2 regions of the Streptomyces sp. NPDC001315 genome follow, and region 2 is predicted to be linked to the other one. Evidence: riboswitches for the same ligand, from Rfam matches in the RefSeq annotation. Region 2 holds a riboswitch; the other holds the start of a gene.
The links. Region 2 has a riboswitch for cyclic di-AMP ahead of ACFY16_RS38535 (C40 family peptidase). Riboswitches for the same ligand answer to the same signal wherever they lie in the genome.

Region 1: another riboswitch for cyclic di-AMP. It lies ahead of ACFY16_RS22685 (transglycosylase family protein); the one in region 2 lies ahead of ACFY16_RS38535 (C40 family peptidase).

Annotation. Positions count from the first base shown of each region.
Region 1 covers NZ_JBIAWZ010000008.1:4,779-12,485, forward strand. The annotation lists partial or broken gene ACFY16_RS22670 (DUF501 domain-containing protein) at 1-319, opposite strand, end outside; gene ACFY16_RS22675 (septum formation initiator family protein) at 338-814, opposite strand; gene eno (phosphopyruvate hydratase) at 929-2,236, opposite strand; gene ACFY16_RS22685 (transglycosylase family protein) at 2,541-3,203, opposite strand; cyclic di-AMP (ydaO/yuaA leader) riboswitch at 3,208-3,376, opposite strand; gene ACFY16_RS22690 (transglycosylase family protein) at 3,575-4,582, opposite strand; gene ACFY16_RS22695 (transposase) at 4,778-5,332, opposite strand; gene ACFY16_RS22700 (cytochrome P450) at 5,234-6,475, shown strand; gene ACFY16_RS22705 (nucleoside triphosphate pyrophosphohydrolase) at 6,487-7,479, opposite strand; gene ACFY16_RS22710 (SurA N-terminal domain-containing protein) at 7,551-7,707, opposite strand, start outside.
Region 2 covers NZ_JBIAWZ010000027.1:68,511-76,217, reverse strand. The annotation lists gene bioD (dethiobiotin synthase) at 1-472, opposite strand, end outside; gene ACFY16_RS38565 (adenosylmethionine--8-amino-7-oxononanoate transaminase) at 474-1,754, opposite strand; gene bioB (biotin synthase BioB) at 1,771-2,901, opposite strand; gene ACFY16_RS38555 (8-amino-7-oxononanoate synthase) at 3,049-4,176, shown strand; gene ACFY16_RS38550 (DUF397 domain-containing protein) at 4,274-4,498, opposite strand; gene ACFY16_RS38545 (helix-turn-helix domain-containing protein) at 4,508-5,365, opposite strand; gene ACFY16_RS38540 (ATP-binding protein) at 5,574-6,032, shown strand; gene ACFY16_RS38535 (C40 family peptidase) at 6,108-6,581, opposite strand; cyclic di-AMP (ydaO/yuaA leader) riboswitch at 6,585-6,757, opposite strand; gene ACFY16_RS38530 (hypothetical protein) at 7,138-7,446, opposite strand; gene ACFY16_RS38525 (ATP-dependent Clp protease proteolytic subunit) at 7,454-7,707, opposite strand, start outside.

The sequences.
Region 1 (7,707 bases), on a different contig from region 2:
AGTCCTCGTGCGCGGCACGGTAGGCGGCGGCGAGCTCCGGGTCGGTCCCCAGTCGCTCCGTCATCTCCTTCATGACGCCGTTCGCCTCCAGCGTGCCGATCGCCGAGGCGGCACGCGGGCACGTCAGGTAGTACGTCGTCGGGAAGGGCGTGCCGTCGGGCAGGCGGGGCGCCGTCTCGACGACGTCCGGCTGCCCGCACGGGCACCGGTGCGCGATGGCGCGCAGCCCGCGCGGCGGCCGTCCGAGCTGCTGCTTGAAGGCCTCGACGTCCGCGTCGGTGGGCTCGGTGCGCGGGGTGGGCGGCGGGGGCGTTTCCATGCCTGTCTTTCTGTCCGTTCACTGGTCGGAGGCGTCGGACTTGTCGACTCCGTCCCAGACGTTCGAGTACCAGGGGCGGTGGGCCGCCCCCCGGTCGGCGCGCGACTGCTTGGCCGCGTCCGGGTCGATCACGACGTAGCCCGTCTCCCCGGGCATCACATAGTGCAGCCGCTGCCGGATCTGCTGCGCCGCGTACGCGTCGTCCTGCCAGCGCGCCTTGAGGTCGCGCAGCTGCTCCACACGCTCCTTGGCCTGCTGCTTCTGGCGCTCCATGTCGGCGATCTCGGCGCGCTGGGAGACGTACTGCCTTATGGGATAGGCGAGGGCCACGATCAGCGAGCACAGGACGAGGGCGAGCAGCGCGGCCCGGCCGGTCAGCCGGGAGCGGCGGGCCTGCCGCTTGGTCTGGGAGCGGTAGACGCGGGCCGCCGTCTGCTCGCCGAGCAGCCGCAGCCTGGTCGCGGTGGAGAAACGGTCCCGGTCCTTCACGGCCATCTGGCTCTCCCGCCTCCCCTTCACAGCCGTCACACGTGCGTACGTCCCCGGACACGGTACGGGACCGGGTGCGGGGACGTACGTACGACTGGCCAAGGCTTGGCCCGGGTTGGGTCAGCCCTTGGAGACCTCTGCGTCGCCCTTGAAGCGCGGGAAGGCCGAACGGCCGGCGTACACCGCGGCGTCGTCGAGGATCTCCTCGATGCGCAGCAGCTGGTTGTACTTGGCGACGCGCTCGGAGCGGGCCGGGGCGCCGGTCTTGATCTGGCCGCAGTTGGTGGCGACGGCCAGGTCGGCGATGGTGACGTCCTCGGTCTCGCCGGAGCGGTGGGACATCATGCACTTGAAGCCGTTGCGCTGGGCCAGCTCGACGGCGTCCAGGGTCTCGGTCAGCGAGCCGATCTGGTTCACCTTCACCAGAAGGGCGTTGGCGGTGCCCTCCTCGATACCGCGGGCCAGGCGCTCCGGGTTGGTGACGAACAGGTCGTCGCCGACGAGCTGGACCTTGTCGCCGAGCTTGTCGGTGATGACCTTCCAGCCGGCCCAGTCGTCCTCGAACAGCGGGTCCTCGATGGAGACGAGCGGGTAGGCCGCCACGAGCTCCTCGTAGTACTCCGTCATCTCGGCGGCGGAGCGGTCCTTGCCCTCGAACTGGTACTTGCCGTCCTTGTAGAACTCGGACGCGGCGACGTCCAGCGCGAGCGCGATCTGCTCACCGGGGACGTAGCCGGCCTGCTTGATGGCCTCGAGGATGAGGTCGAGCGCGGCGCGGTTGGAGTCCAGGTTCGGGGCGAAGCCGCCCTCGTCGCCGAGGCCGGTGGACAGGCCCTTGGACTTCAGGACGGACTTGAGGGTGTGGTAGACCTCGGTGCCCCAGCGCAGGGCCTCGGAGAAGGACTCCGCGCCGATCGGGGCGATCATGAACTCCTGGATGTCCACGTTGGAGTCGGCGTGCGAGCCGCCGTTCAGGATGTTCATCATCGGCACCGGCAGCAGGTGCGCGTTCGGGCCGCCCAGGTAACGGAACAGGGGCAGGTCGCTGGCCTCGGAGGCGGCGTGCGCGACGGCGAGGGAGACGCCGAGGATGGCGTTGGCGCCGAGCGAGCCCTTGTTGTCGGTGGCGTCCAGGTCGAACATCGCCTGGTCGATCAGGCGCTGCTCGGTGGCGTCGTAGCCGACCAGCTCCGGGCCGATCTGCTCGATGACGGCGAGGACGGCCTTCTCGACACCCTTGCCCTGGTAGCGGTTGGGGTCACCGTCGCGGAGCTCGATGGCCTCGAAGGCACCGGTGGAGGCGCCGGACGGGACGGCGGCACGACCCGTGCTGCCGTCGTCGAGGCCGACCTCGACCTCGACCGTGGGGTTGCCTCGGGAGTCCAGGATTTCCCGGGCTACGACGACGTCGATGGACGGCACGAGCATCTCCTTCTGGGATGTGACGCGGGTACGCGGGCCTGTGGTGGCCCCGCGAGACTGAGCCTAACCGGCTCCGGGCGATCAGCCAGCCGTTGACCGCCCCATGGACGGAACCGAGAGTAAATTGTTTCCGAACGGAACAAAGCCGGTTCGCGAAAAGAGCCGGATCGCAAAAAAGGCCCCGCTCCGGCGCGTACGGGGGAACACGCACCGGAGCGGGGAGCCCGTGGGGACGGGGGTGGCCCGCACGAGGCCTTCACTGCGGAAGGCACGGATGTGAGGCCGCTGTGGTTCAGCTACGAGCCGGGTGTCACTTCAGGTGCAGCTGCTGGCCCGGGTAGATGAAGTCGGCGTCGTCGACGATGTCCTTGTTCAGCTTGAACAGCTGCTGCCAGCCACCCTTGACGTCGTGCTTCTCGGCGATGGAGCTGAGGGTGTCGCCCTTGACGACCTTGTACTCGCCGTCGCCCTTCTTGACCTTCTCGCCGGTCGGGGTGGTGACGGTCTTCGTGGCGGCCGGGCGCTCGGTGGAGCGGGAGGCGGCCTGCGTGTCGGTCGAGCGGGTGGTGGTGCTCGGCGTGGCGGCGGCACCGTTGTAGGCGGCGTTGGACAGGCCCGTGCCGCAGGTCGGCCAGGCGCCCTTGCCCTGCGCGGCGAGGACCTTCTCGGCGACCGTGATCTGCTGGGCCTTGGAGGCCTTGTCGGCGGTGGCGGCGTACTGCGTGCCACCGTACGCGGCCCAGGTGGAGGCGGAGAACTGCAGGCCGCCGTAGAAGCCGTTGCCGGTGTTGATGGACCAGTTGCCGCCGGACTCGCACTGGGCGACGGTGTCCCACTCGGAGGCGGTGGCGGCGGAGGCGTTGCCGGCCGCCATCAGCGGGGCGGCGATGGCGACGCCGGTGACACCGGCGAGCGCGGCGACGCGGGTGGCCTTGAACGGACGACGGTGCTTGCCCTTGCTGGAAAACAGCATGGTTGGATCCCCTCACCGACGCCTGCGAGGTGAGCTGTCGGGTTCGGGCCGGTTGAGTTGCCCGGCCGCGTCCCTCACGGGACACGGCTTCACCCCAAGCCGGAACCAGCCTCAACTGCTGGGCCCGGCACTTACCTTGGGTCCCCCGCTCCTGCCTACGGCGCTTGACGCGACGACTGTTCCCGTGCGGCCGCTGGCAGGATTCGGCGTTGCGGCAGCCGGGGCTCGCAATGGCGAGCGGTCCTGACCGTAGGCAGGCGATCCGCCGTTTTTCAAAGACGATCAGGGCTTCTGAGACTCATCCCACACTTTCACCAAACCGGACATTTAACGGCGAACCGGGACGCCAACTCCCGCCGCCTTTCGCCCGTTTAGGCACCGACTTCCAGGGTCTGACCGGGGACGATGCGGCTCGGATCGGTACCGATCGTCTCTTTGTTCTCCTCGTAGAGCCCGCGCCATCCGCCGTCGAGGCCAAGGGAGTCGGCGATGGACACGAGACTGTCCCCGACACGGACGACGTACGAGCCGTCGGCGGCGTCGGCGGACGAGGCGTGCCGGCCTGCGGAGGAGGCGGTGCCGCCGGTGTCGGCCACTCCCTCGTCGGCACTGCCGCCGCGGTGACGGCCGGTACCGAGCGCGCCGGTGTCGACGAGGCTCGAAGAGCCGACGTATTGCTCGGAGTTGTCCGAGTCGTCACCCTTCGCCCCGTCGGCGGACGCGCTGTCCCCACCCCGTGAATCGCTCGCACCGGAACCCGAGTCCGAGCCGGAACCGGAGGATGTGTCTGATTTGGCGGAGTTGCCCGTGGTGTCCGCAGAAGTATGGGAAGAGGACGCTTCATCGGAGGGCCGGGCGGACGAGTCGGCGGAAGCCTCACCGGAGGACTCTTCGGGTGAGTCGGACAAGCCGTGCGAGTCGGATGATGCGGAGGAGTTGGAGGAGTTGGACTTTCCGTGCGAGGAGCCGTCCGCCACGCCCGTGTCGACGTTCGCCGACGCGGAGTCCTGGGAGAGCCCCGAGAGCAGTCCGCACGTGGACCAGACTTCGACCCCCTGGTCGGCGAGGATCTTCTCGGCGACGGCTATCTGCTGGGAGCGGCTGGCCAGGTCGGCTCTGGAGGCGTAGTCGAGACCGCCGTACTTCTCCCAGTCCGCCTGGCTCAGGTGGAGGCCGCCGTAGTACCCGTTACCGGTGTTGGCGCTCCATGAGCCGCCGGTCTCGCACTCGGCCACGTGGTCCCACGTGGTGCCCTCGGCCGCGCTCGCGCCACCGGCGCCGAGGAGCGGGATGGCGATGGCGGAGCCGGCCACTCCGGCCGCGACGAGGAGAGCCGGAGCCTGACGGGGGCGACGGTGACGACCGTTCCCGGAGAGCATACGGAGACCTTTCGCGCGACAGCGGTGACCGGCACGGCGGGTGTTGCTGGGCGCCGTGCTGATGGGTGAACGTATAGGCAGACGATCACTTGTCACAAGTTAATGCCGCGCGGATCACGTGAAGATCACAGAGTTGAGCGCATGTCACGTTTTGCACGGTGACCGGGACTCCACACCGACCAGCCTCCAGCCGGTTCATCGGCTCCGACGGGATCCACGCGTGATCTGAAGTAACGGAGCCCTTGCCTCGTGCTCAACCGGCGTGCCTCCGCCGGCGGCGTTCAGATGGCTCACCAGGACCGGCCAGAAGCCCTTCTTGAACCAGGTGTTCTGCCTGTCCTTGGCAAGTGCCCACGGGCCGTACCGTTCAGGGAGCTCATCCCACAGGCATCCCGTACGCAGCAGATGCAGGACGCCGTTCACCTGAGTCCGGACGTCCACAGCGCCGCGCGCGAACTGGCGCCGCTGGAAGAAGTCCGTCATCAATTGCTCAACAGCAGGCCACGCCGACTCGGGCACCTCCGCAGGAACCAGCGTCCCTGTCCGCTCGTGCCACTCCGTCACCTTGCACTTGACTCCCGATCGCTTCCGCACCTCTCCGAGTGGCTTCACCTTGATGTCCAGAAGAACGGCTCCCGCTACGGTCGTGTCGTGGACATCCCGAACACTGCCCCCGAACTCTTCACCTGGGAGTTCGCCACCGACCCGTACCCGGCCTATGCCTGGCTGCGGGAGCACGCCCCCGTCCATCGGACAAGGCTTCCCAGTGGAGTCGAGGCATGGCTGGTGACCCGCTATGCCGACGCGCGCCAGGCCCTCGCGGACGGGAGGTTGTCGAAGAATCCCGAGCACCATGCTGATGACGCTCACGGCAAGAGCAAGACTGGTATCCCGGGCGAGCGCAGCGCCAATCTCATGACGCACCTGCTCAATATCGATCCGCCGGACCACACCCGGCTGCGCCGCCTCGTCTCCAAAGCGTTCACCCCGCGCCGTGTAGCCGAATTCGCTCCCCGCGTACAGGAGTTGACGGACAGTCTCATCGACGGGTTCGCCGCCAATGGCAAGGCCGACCTCATCCACGACTTCGCCTTCCCCCTCCCCATCTACGCGATCTGCGACCTGCTCGGGGTCCCACGTGAGGATCAGGACGACTTCCGTGACTGGGCGGGGATGATGATCCGCCACGGCGGAGGCCCGCGCGGCGGTGTCGCTCGCTCCGTCAAGAAAATCCGCGGCTATCTCGCCGAACTCATCCACCGTAAGCGCAACGACCCCGGCGACGACCTGATCTCGGGCCTCATCCGCGCCTCCGACCACGGCGAGCACCTCACCGAGAACGAGGCCGCCGCCATGTGCTTTGTGCTCTTGTTCGCGGGTTTCGAGACGACCATCAACTTGATCGGCAACGGCGTGTACGCGCTCCTTCGCGCCCCTGAGCAGCGAACCCGCCTCCAGAAGTCGATCGAGCGTGGTGAACAGGGGCTGCTCGAAACCGGCATCGAAGAGCTACTCCGCTACGACGGCCCCGTGGAACTCGCCACGTGGCGCTTCGCCACCGAAACTCTCACCATCGGCGGGCAGCACATCGCTGCGGGCGACCCGGTGCTGGTCGTGCTCGCCGCTGCGGACCGCGACCCCGCGCGTTTCGCCGAGCCGGACAGGCTCGACCTTTCCCGCCAGGACAACCAGCACCTCGGATACGGCCATGGCATCCACTACTGCCTCGGTGCGCCTCTGGCCCGCCTCGAAGGCCGCACCGCCCTCGAGACACTGCTGCGCCGACTCCCGGACCTCCGCCTTGCGGCCGACCCTGTCAACCTGCGCTGGCGGGGCGGGCTGATCATGCGTGGGCTACGAGAACTTCCCGTGGAGTTCACTACGCCCGGGTGAAGTCGACTCTGTCAGCCCTCCTCCTCAGTCGCCGTCGTTGTCTCCGTCCCCCGGATCGCGTCCCGATAAGCCCGTGCCGCCGCTCTCAGCGCGGCCTCCGGGTCCACGCCGTCCGACTCGGCGCGGGCCGCCAGTGCCAGCAGCTCGTAGCCGATGCCCTCGGCCCGCGGAAGTGGGACGTCCAGGCCGGCCGTGCGGACGCGGGAGGCCAGCTTGGCGGCGAGGGCGAGGCCGGGCTGGTGCAGGGGGATGCCCTCGGTGACGGAGGTGCGCCGCTTCTCCTGGGCCTTCGTGCGCAGCCAGTGCTCCTTGACCTCCTCGGGGGTGGAGGCGGTCTCGTCGCCGAAGACGTGCGGGTGGCGGTGGATGAGCTTGGTGACGATGCCGGCGGCCACGTCGTCGATGGAGAAGGGGGCCTGCGGATCCTCTTCTGCGATGCGGGCGTGGAAGACGACCTGGAGGAGGACGTCGCCGAGTTCCTCGCGCAGCTCGTCCCGGTCGCCGTCCTCGATCGCCTCGACGAGCTCGTACGCCTCCTCGATGCCGTACTTGGCCAGGCCCTTGTGGGTCTGCCGGGACGACCACGGGCACTCGACGCGGATGCGGTCCATGACCTGTACGAGGTCGAGGAGGCGGGCGCCCGGGAGGTCGTAGGAGGCGGGGAGCAGCTCCAGCTCCGGCATCGCCACGCGGCCGGAGCCGGCGAGGCGGGCGAGGCCGTCCGTCAGGGCCGGTTCGCCCTCGCCGGTCGCCACGACCACCACCGTGCGCCCGCCGGCGCAGGCGTCGACCAGCTCCTCGGCGGCCGGGGACGCCTCGTCGACGGCTATCCCCGCCTCGCGCAGATACGGCAGCTGCGGGTGTGCTCCGTCCGCGCACAGCACGCGGTCGGCCGCGCGCAGCGCCTGCCAGGCGGGCCAGGACAGCAGGCCCGGGGCGACGCGGTGGCTGGTGGTGAGCAGGACGATGCGGCCGGTGGCGGCTTCGGGGCTGGGTGTGTTCACGCTTCGAACGTAACGCACGGCGCCGACAGCCCCAGGAGTTATCCACAGGCCGAGCGGTGACGGCGTACCCGCTACGCCGTCTGCTGCGACCCCGCCGCCGTGACCTCCCGTACCCACGGCGTCTTCGCGTCGACGAGGCTCACCTTCTGGACGTCCCAGCTGCCGTAGCGCGGGTTGAGGTTCACGTGGAGATCCTTGGACGCCTCGGACAGGGCCTTCCAGAAGGCG
Region 2 (7,707 bases):
GCAGTTCACGTGCGGTCAGTTCTGTCGTGTTCAGCGTGCCCAGGCCCGCCGAGGCCACCACCAGCACCGGCGCCCGCAGCAGCCGGGCCGCGTCCGCCAGGGTTCCGCCCGCCGCGTCGAACCGCACGAGCAGTCCGCCCGCGCCCTCGACCAGCACCAGGTCGTGTTCCGTGGCCAGCTTCTGCGCCGCCTCCGCCACGTCGTGCGGATGCACCGGTGCCCGTCCGGCCCGCCGTGCTGCCGTCGCCGGCGCCAACGGGTCGGGATACCGGGCGATTTCGGTCGCCGTCACCGCACCGGCCAGCCGCGTCACCTCGTCGGCGTCGCCCGGCTCGTCCGGCCGTACACCCGTCTGCGCGGCCTTCAGTACGGCCACCGAGCGGCCGGCCGCGACCGCCGCCGCGGCGATCGCCGCCGTCGCGACGGTCTTGCCGACCTCCGTGCCCGTGCCCGTGATCACCAGTACCGGCATGTCATCCCTCCCGCGCCGCGGCGCACACCGCGCGCGCGATCCGTGCCACGTCCTCGTCGCCCGTGACATACGGCGGCATCGTGTAGACCAGGTCGCGGAACGGCCGCAGCCACACGCCCTCGCGCACCGCCGCCCGAGTGGCCGCCGCCATGTCCACCGCGTGGTCGAGCTGGACCACCCCGATGGCACCGAGGACGCGGACGTCCTTCACCCCGGGCAGCGCGGAAGCCGGCTCCAACCCCTCCCGCAGTCCCGCCTCGATCCGCTCGACCTCCGCTCGCCAGTTCTGGCCGAGCAGCAGTTCGATCGAGGCGCAGGCCACGGCCGCCGCCAGCGGATTGCCCATGAACGTGGGACCGTGCGCGAGCACCGGCACCTCGCCCCGCGAGATCCCGTCGGCCACCCGCGCGGTGCACAGCGTCGCCGCCAGGGTCATATAGCCGCCGGTCAGCGCCTTTCCCACGCACATCACGTCCGGCGTCACCGCCGCGTGCTCCGCCGCGAACAACGCGCCCGTGCGACCGAAACCGGTCGCGATCTCGTCGAACACCAGCAGCACGTCGTGTGCGTCGCACGCCTCGCGCAGCACCCGCAGATAGGCGGGGGAGTGGAACCGCATCCCGCCCGCGCCCTGCACCACCGGCTCGACGACCACCGCGGCCAGTTCTCCCGCGTGCTGTTCGATCGCCGCGCGCAGCCGGTCGGCGTACGACTCGTCGTACTCCGTCGGTGGCGCGTCCGTGAACACCTGGCGCGGCAGCACGCCGGCCCACAGCTCGTGCATCCCGCCCTCGGGGTCGCACACCGACATCGGCTGCCAGGTGTCGCCGTGGTAGCCGCCGCGCCAGGTCAGCAACCGCCGCTTCTCGGGGCGGCCCAGCGAACGCCAGTACTGCAGACACATCTTGACCGCGACCTCGACCGACACGGATCCCGAGTCGGCGAGAAAGACATGCTCCAGGCCGGCCGGCGTGATGTCGACGAGGAGCTTCGCCAGCCGCACGGCGGGCTCGTGCGTGAGCCCGCCGAACATCACGTGGCTCATGCGCGACAGCTGCTCGTGCGCGGCCTCGTTCAGCACCGGGTGGTTGTAGCCGTGGATCGCGGACCACCAGGACGACATGCCGTCGACCAGTTCGCCCGAGCCGTCCGCCAGGGTCAGCCGCACCCCGCCGGCCGACTTCACGACCAGCGGCTCCTGACGGCCCGGCATCGGGCCGTACGGATGCCAGACATGCCGCCGGTCGAGGTCCAGCAACTCGGGCACGCTCAGAGCAGGCATCGAGGCCCGCTTCGGGTCAGGCATTGGGCGCGAGATCCGTACCGGCGCCCCGGCGGCGTACCGCGACGAGGTCCGGACGGGCCTCGTTGACCTGCGGCGCGGAGGTGGAACCGCAGACGCTCTCACCCCCGTGGCAGCCGCCCGCCCGGTGCTCGGGCAGCGTCACCCGGTCGGCGCCCTCCACCTCGAAACCGGCGTCCGCGATCATCTCCAGGTCGGCCTTGCCCGCCTGGCCCTCGCTGGTGAGGTAGTCACCGAGGAAGATCGAGTTGGCCAGGTGCAGGGCGAGCGGCTGCATCGTACGGAGATGGACCTCGCGGCCGCCCGCGATGCGCACCTCGACGTCCGGGCAGACGAACCGCACCATCGCCAGGATCCGCAGACAGCGCTGCGGGGTGAGGTTCCACTCCTTGGCCAGCGGCGTGCCCTCGAACGGGATCAGGAAGTTCACCGGAACGGAGTCCGGGTCCAGCTCACGCAGTGAGAAGACCACGTCCACCAGGTCCTCGTCGCTCTCGCCCATGCCGGCGATCAGCCCCGAGCAGGCCGACAGGCCCGCCGCGTGCGCCTTCTGTACGGTGTCGACGCGGTCGGCGTAGGTGTGCGTGGTCGTGATGTCCGCGTACGTCCCCTCGGAGGTGTTGAGGTTGTGGTTGTACGCGTCCGCGCCCGCCTCGCGCAGCCGCTCCGCCTGGCCGTCGGAGAGCAGGCCGAGGCAGGCGCACACCTCGACGCCCTCGTTCTGGTCCTTGATCGCCTTGATGGTGTCCGAGACCCGGTCCACGTCCCGGTCGGTCGGACCGCGGCCGCTGGCCACCAGACAGACCCGCTTGGCCCCACCGGCGAGTCCGGCCGCCGCGGCCTGGGACGCCTCGTCCGGCTTGAGCCAGGTGTACTTCAGGATCTCGGCCTTGGAGCCGAGTCGCTGGGAGCAGTAGGAGCAGTCCTCGGGACACAGTCCGGACTTCAGGTTGACGAGGTAGTTGAGTTTCACGCGTCGGCCGAACCACTGCCGGCGCACCTTGCCGGCCGCGGCCACCACATCGAGCAGATCGTCGTCGGAGGTGGCGAGTACGGCGAGCGCTTCCTCGCGGCTCGGCAGCTCGCGCCGCAGTCCCTTGTCCACCAGCGTGTTCAGCAGGTCCATGGGAGCCGATCCTGTCGTAAGGACGTGCTCCGGGCCAAGGAGAGTTCGTACAACAGAGGCACTTCGTGGTGTGTGGATTGCCACATCCTGGCCTGCTGATCGTCCCGCTAGTGTCTGTCCACTGCCTACAAATCCCGCGGAGGACCCATGGCGTTCGGCTGGATCGACGAGCAGGCGGAACTGCGCCGCCACGCCGGGCTCGTACGGACGTTGCGCCCGCGCCCCGCCGACTCGCCGCTCCTCGACCTCGCGAGCAACGACTACCTGGGCCTGGCCCGCCACCCCGAGATCGCCGAGGGCGCGGCCCGCGCGGCGCGGACCTGGGGCGGTGGTGCCACCGGCTCCCGGCTCGTCACCGGCACCACCGAGCTGCACACCGAGCTCGAACGGGAGCTGGCCGCCTTCTGCGGCTTCGAGGCGGCACTGGTCTTCTCCTCCGGCTACGCGGCCAACCTCGCGGCGGTCACCGCGCTGGCCCCGCACGGGTCGCTGATCGTCTCCGACGCGGGCAACCACGCCTCGCTGATCGACGGCTGCCGGCTGGCCCGCGGCACCACACAGGTCGTCGCGCACGCCGAACCGGACGCCGTGCGCAAGGCGCTCCAGACACACGCCGGGCCCGCCGTCGCCGTCTCCGACACGGTCTTCTCGGTCGACGGCGACGCCGCGCCGCTGGCCGGACTCGCGCAGGCATGCCGGGAGCACGGCGCCGGGGTGGTCGTCGACGACGCCCACGGCCTTGGCGTGCTGGGCGACGGCGGCCGTGGTGCTCCTTACGCGGCAGGGCTCGCGGGCGCCCCGGACGTCGTCGTGACGGTCACCCTGTCCAAGTCGCTGGGCAGCCAGGGCGGAGCAGTGCTCGGTCCCGTCGGGGTGATCGACCACCTGGTCAACGCGGCCCGCACGTTCATCTTCGACACGGGCCTCGCCCCCGCGGCGGCGGGCGCGGCCCTGTCGGCCCTGCGGCTGCTGCGCCGCGAGCCGGAGCGGGCGGCGCGGGCCCGCACGGTGGCGGGCGAGCTGCACGCACGTCTGACCGCCGCGGGTCTGGAGGCGGTACGGCCGGACGCCGCGGTCGTCTCCGTGCGGGCGCCGTCCCCGGAGGGGGCCGTGCGGTGGGCGGCCGACTGCCGTGCGGCGGGTGTCGCCGTGGGCTGCTTCCGTCCTCCTTCCGTGCCCGACGGCATCTCGCGGCTGCGACTGACCGCTCGCGCGGACCTCTCCGAGGCCCAGGTCGAACGCGCGGTACGGGTGATCGGCGAGACACGACCATGAGTCGGCGTGACACGGCCGTGTGTCGCACGATTCGTCATCGATCAGCGCTGATCGCTGCTGCTTTGAACTGATCAGAACGGTCCGGACATGACCGGAATCAGTGGAACGCGGCCGTGAATTCCGCCCAGCTCTCGGGGGAGAAGAGCAGCGCGGGGCCGGCCGGGTCCTTGGAGTCGCGTACGGCGAGCAGTCCGGCCCATGGCCCCGAGGCCGGCCGGGCCGTCTCCACGCAGTTGTTCGCTCCCGTGCTGTAGCTGCTGCGCAGCCATCGCGCATCGTGCAGATGAGTAGTGGAAGGTACGTTCCGAGGCAGTGCAGTCATGGTGCCTCCTTACGCGCCGTCACCTATCCCGGCGATGAAATCCAACGAGTCCTCGGGTGAAAGGGCGTGGATCTGAAGGGTGTTGAAGGCCTCCGAGTAGGCCTGGAGGTCTTCTTTCCGTTCGAGGTAGAGGCTACTCGTCATATGGTCGAGAACAACCACATCCAGATCAGAAGTGCTCGGAAATGACAAGATAACGAAAGGTCCGGTGATGCCGATGTGTGCTCCCGCGCTGAACGGCAGCACCTGGAGCCGCACTTGGGCCAGACGCCCCGCCTCCACCAGCCGCCGCAGCTGTCGCGCCATCACGTCGGGCCCGCCGACCTCCCGCCGCAGCACCGCCTCGTCCAGGACCGCGGTCAGTTCCAGCGGCGGCTGCGCGCGCAGCACGTCCTGCCTGGCCAGCCGCACCTCCACCAGCGCGTCAAGCCGCTCCTCCTCCAGCCCCTCCACGGCCGCCCGCGTCACCGCGCGGGCGTACTCGGGCGTCTGCAACAGCCCCGGGACCACCGACGTCTCCAGTGTGCGCATCGCGCTCGCCTGCGACTCCAGGCTGATGAAATCCCGGTAGGTGGGCGGCAGCACACCACGGTACGCGTGCCACCAGTGGTCCCGGCCGCCGTCGTGGGACCCCGCCAGCACCAGCAGCAACTCCCGCAGCTGGGCGTCGGCGACACCGTAGGCGTCCAGGAGTAACCGCACATCGGCCGGTTTCACCCCGCTGGCGCCGGTCTCGATCCGGCTCACCTTCGACTGGTGCCAGCCCACCAGCCGGGCCGCCTCACCACTGGTGAGCCCTGTGCGGGCGCGCAGAGCGCGCAGCTCGGCGCCCAGTTTCCGGCGGCGCACCGCGGGACCGTACTGCATGGGAAACTCCTTACTCCTTCCGAGCCGCCCAAATACGGTCTGCCGTCGCAGAGTTCACCGCTTCGAGCGACAGATATATGCACATCTTGGTGGATCGCCACCGTGGCCGGCCGGGTAATGGCAGTCTGGCGAAGAAGCACCAGTCCGGGACCGTACTCGAATCCGCTCCTTGTCGGACTGCGGTCCCGCGGGAAGGGACGACGTCGCCATGGCAGACCATCTGGAAGCATCCGTCACTCTGCCGAGCGATCCCGCCTCGGTCGCCGCTGCCCGCACCTTCGTGGCGAGCGCTCTCGCGGAGTGGGGCCTGCCGGCGGACACGGATGCGGCCGACACCATCCGGCTGATCGTCTCCGAACTCGCCACCAACGCCGTACAGCACACTCTGGGGCAGTCACCCACCTTCACGGTGGACCTCACCCTCGACCGTGACGAGCATCTGCGCATCGGCGTCACCGACAGCCACCCACGCTTCCCCAAACGACTGCCGGCCGCCGTCCAGCAGGACAACGGCCGGGGAATGGTGATCATCCGCTGGCTGATCGCGGAGTGCGGCGGCAGGCTGCGCGTCCGCCCCACCCACGAGGGGGGCAAGACGGTCTTCATCGAACTCCCGTGGACGATCCCGGCCGAGCCGGTGCCGGCCGCGGGGCAGCAGGAACCTTGAGGACCCAGTCCTTTTCACGGGAATGACCCCGGCGCGGCGGCGGCGCGTCAGGACGCCGCCACCGCACCGGGCGGGTCAACTGACCCTGCCGTACCAGACGCTCGTCGTCCAGAGCTTCTGCAGCCTCACCACATCCCCGGTCTTCGGGGCATGCCAGATCTTTCCCTTCCCGGCATAGATGCCGACGTGGTAGACGCTGGAGCCCGAGTGGAAGAACACGAGGTCGCCTGGCTTGCGGCTCCTGGCCGAGATGTGGTGGGTCTTGTTGTACTGCTGGGCCGCCGTGCGGGGCAGCTTCTTGCCCGCCTTCTTGAACGAGTACAGCGTGAGCCCGGAGCAGTCGAACCTGCGCGGCCCCGTGGCGCCGTACTGGTACGGGGAGCCCTTCTTGGAGGCCGCGATCTGGAGTGCCTTCGTCGCGGTTGTGGCGGCCGCCGCCTCGGAGGTGAAGCCCGGGGCCACGATCGAGCCGCCCACGGCGGCAATGGTGAGTGCCGAGGCCGTACCGGCCCGGGCCATCAGCGACGGGACACGATTGAGCGCAGTCATGCGCAACCCTTCGTCAGCCGCCTGTGAAGGATGACCTGTCGGATTCGGGCTGGCGAAGTTGCCCGGCCGCGTCGCGCGGCTTCACCCCAAGGGCTGCTCGGCCCGGCCATGGCTTGGCCGTTCCGGCGAACCCGTCGTGCTTGGGTCCTCCACTCCTGCCGATGCACTTCCGTCGACCGGTCGTCCGGGACAGCGGCAGGACTCGGCGTCCGCCCGGACCGCCCCGCCGCTGTGGCGGGGGCTTGTCGTCAGATTGGGATCTTCACTCACAGGTGTCCGAAAATCCCAACGGAACCGTGGGTTTGTGTTGTTGCTCACCACTCACCCGTTCGGGTGGACAGCCCCATGTTCGATCGACTGTCCAGGGGGCCGACGAGCCCCGGACCAGCACCGGAGCACCTCATCCCGCTCCGGAGCCACGCGCGTTGCGCAACCGCAACGGTCCGAGAAAAGGACGCACACCTACGCCAACAGGGGGTACACCATTTGGTCCGTTTCAACTCCGTCCCGGACACTCCGCACGCGGGACGGAACACCCGGACCGGCTGGGCGTGCGTCAACTGTCGGAGCGTGACGGCACGATGACGCGTGCCGTGCGCCGCTCCCCGTCCAGGACGCGCAGCGCCCGCGCGAGCGTGGGCGCGTGCAGTTCGGCCTCGCCCCGCTGGTGCATCAGGGCCAGCGCGTCGCGCAGCGCGGCCGCCTTCCCCACCAGCGCCTGGGCGGCGCGCAGTCCGCGGTACGTGTCCCCGTGATACGCCGGGTTGATGCGGCCGAGCAGGTCGACCACCTCCAGGTAACGGTCGATCAACTCGCCCTCGGCCCGTGTCAGGGCGGGCAGCGGCGGGAGTTCCGGTGGCAGCATCCCCGGCTCACCTCGCGCCGGGCGTGGTGCGCGAGGCCTTGCGGCCGTCGATGACGCGGTCCACCAGGCCGAACTCCAGCGCTCCCGGCGCGTCCAGGACCTTGTCCCGCTCGATGTCGGCACTCACCTGCTGCGGACTGCGTCCCGTATGCCGTACGAGCATCTCCTCCAGCAAGGCCCTGGTGCGCGCCAACTCCTCCGCCTGGATGGCGAGGTCGCCGGCCTGCCCCTCGACCGGTTCGGGCAGCGCCGGCTGACGGA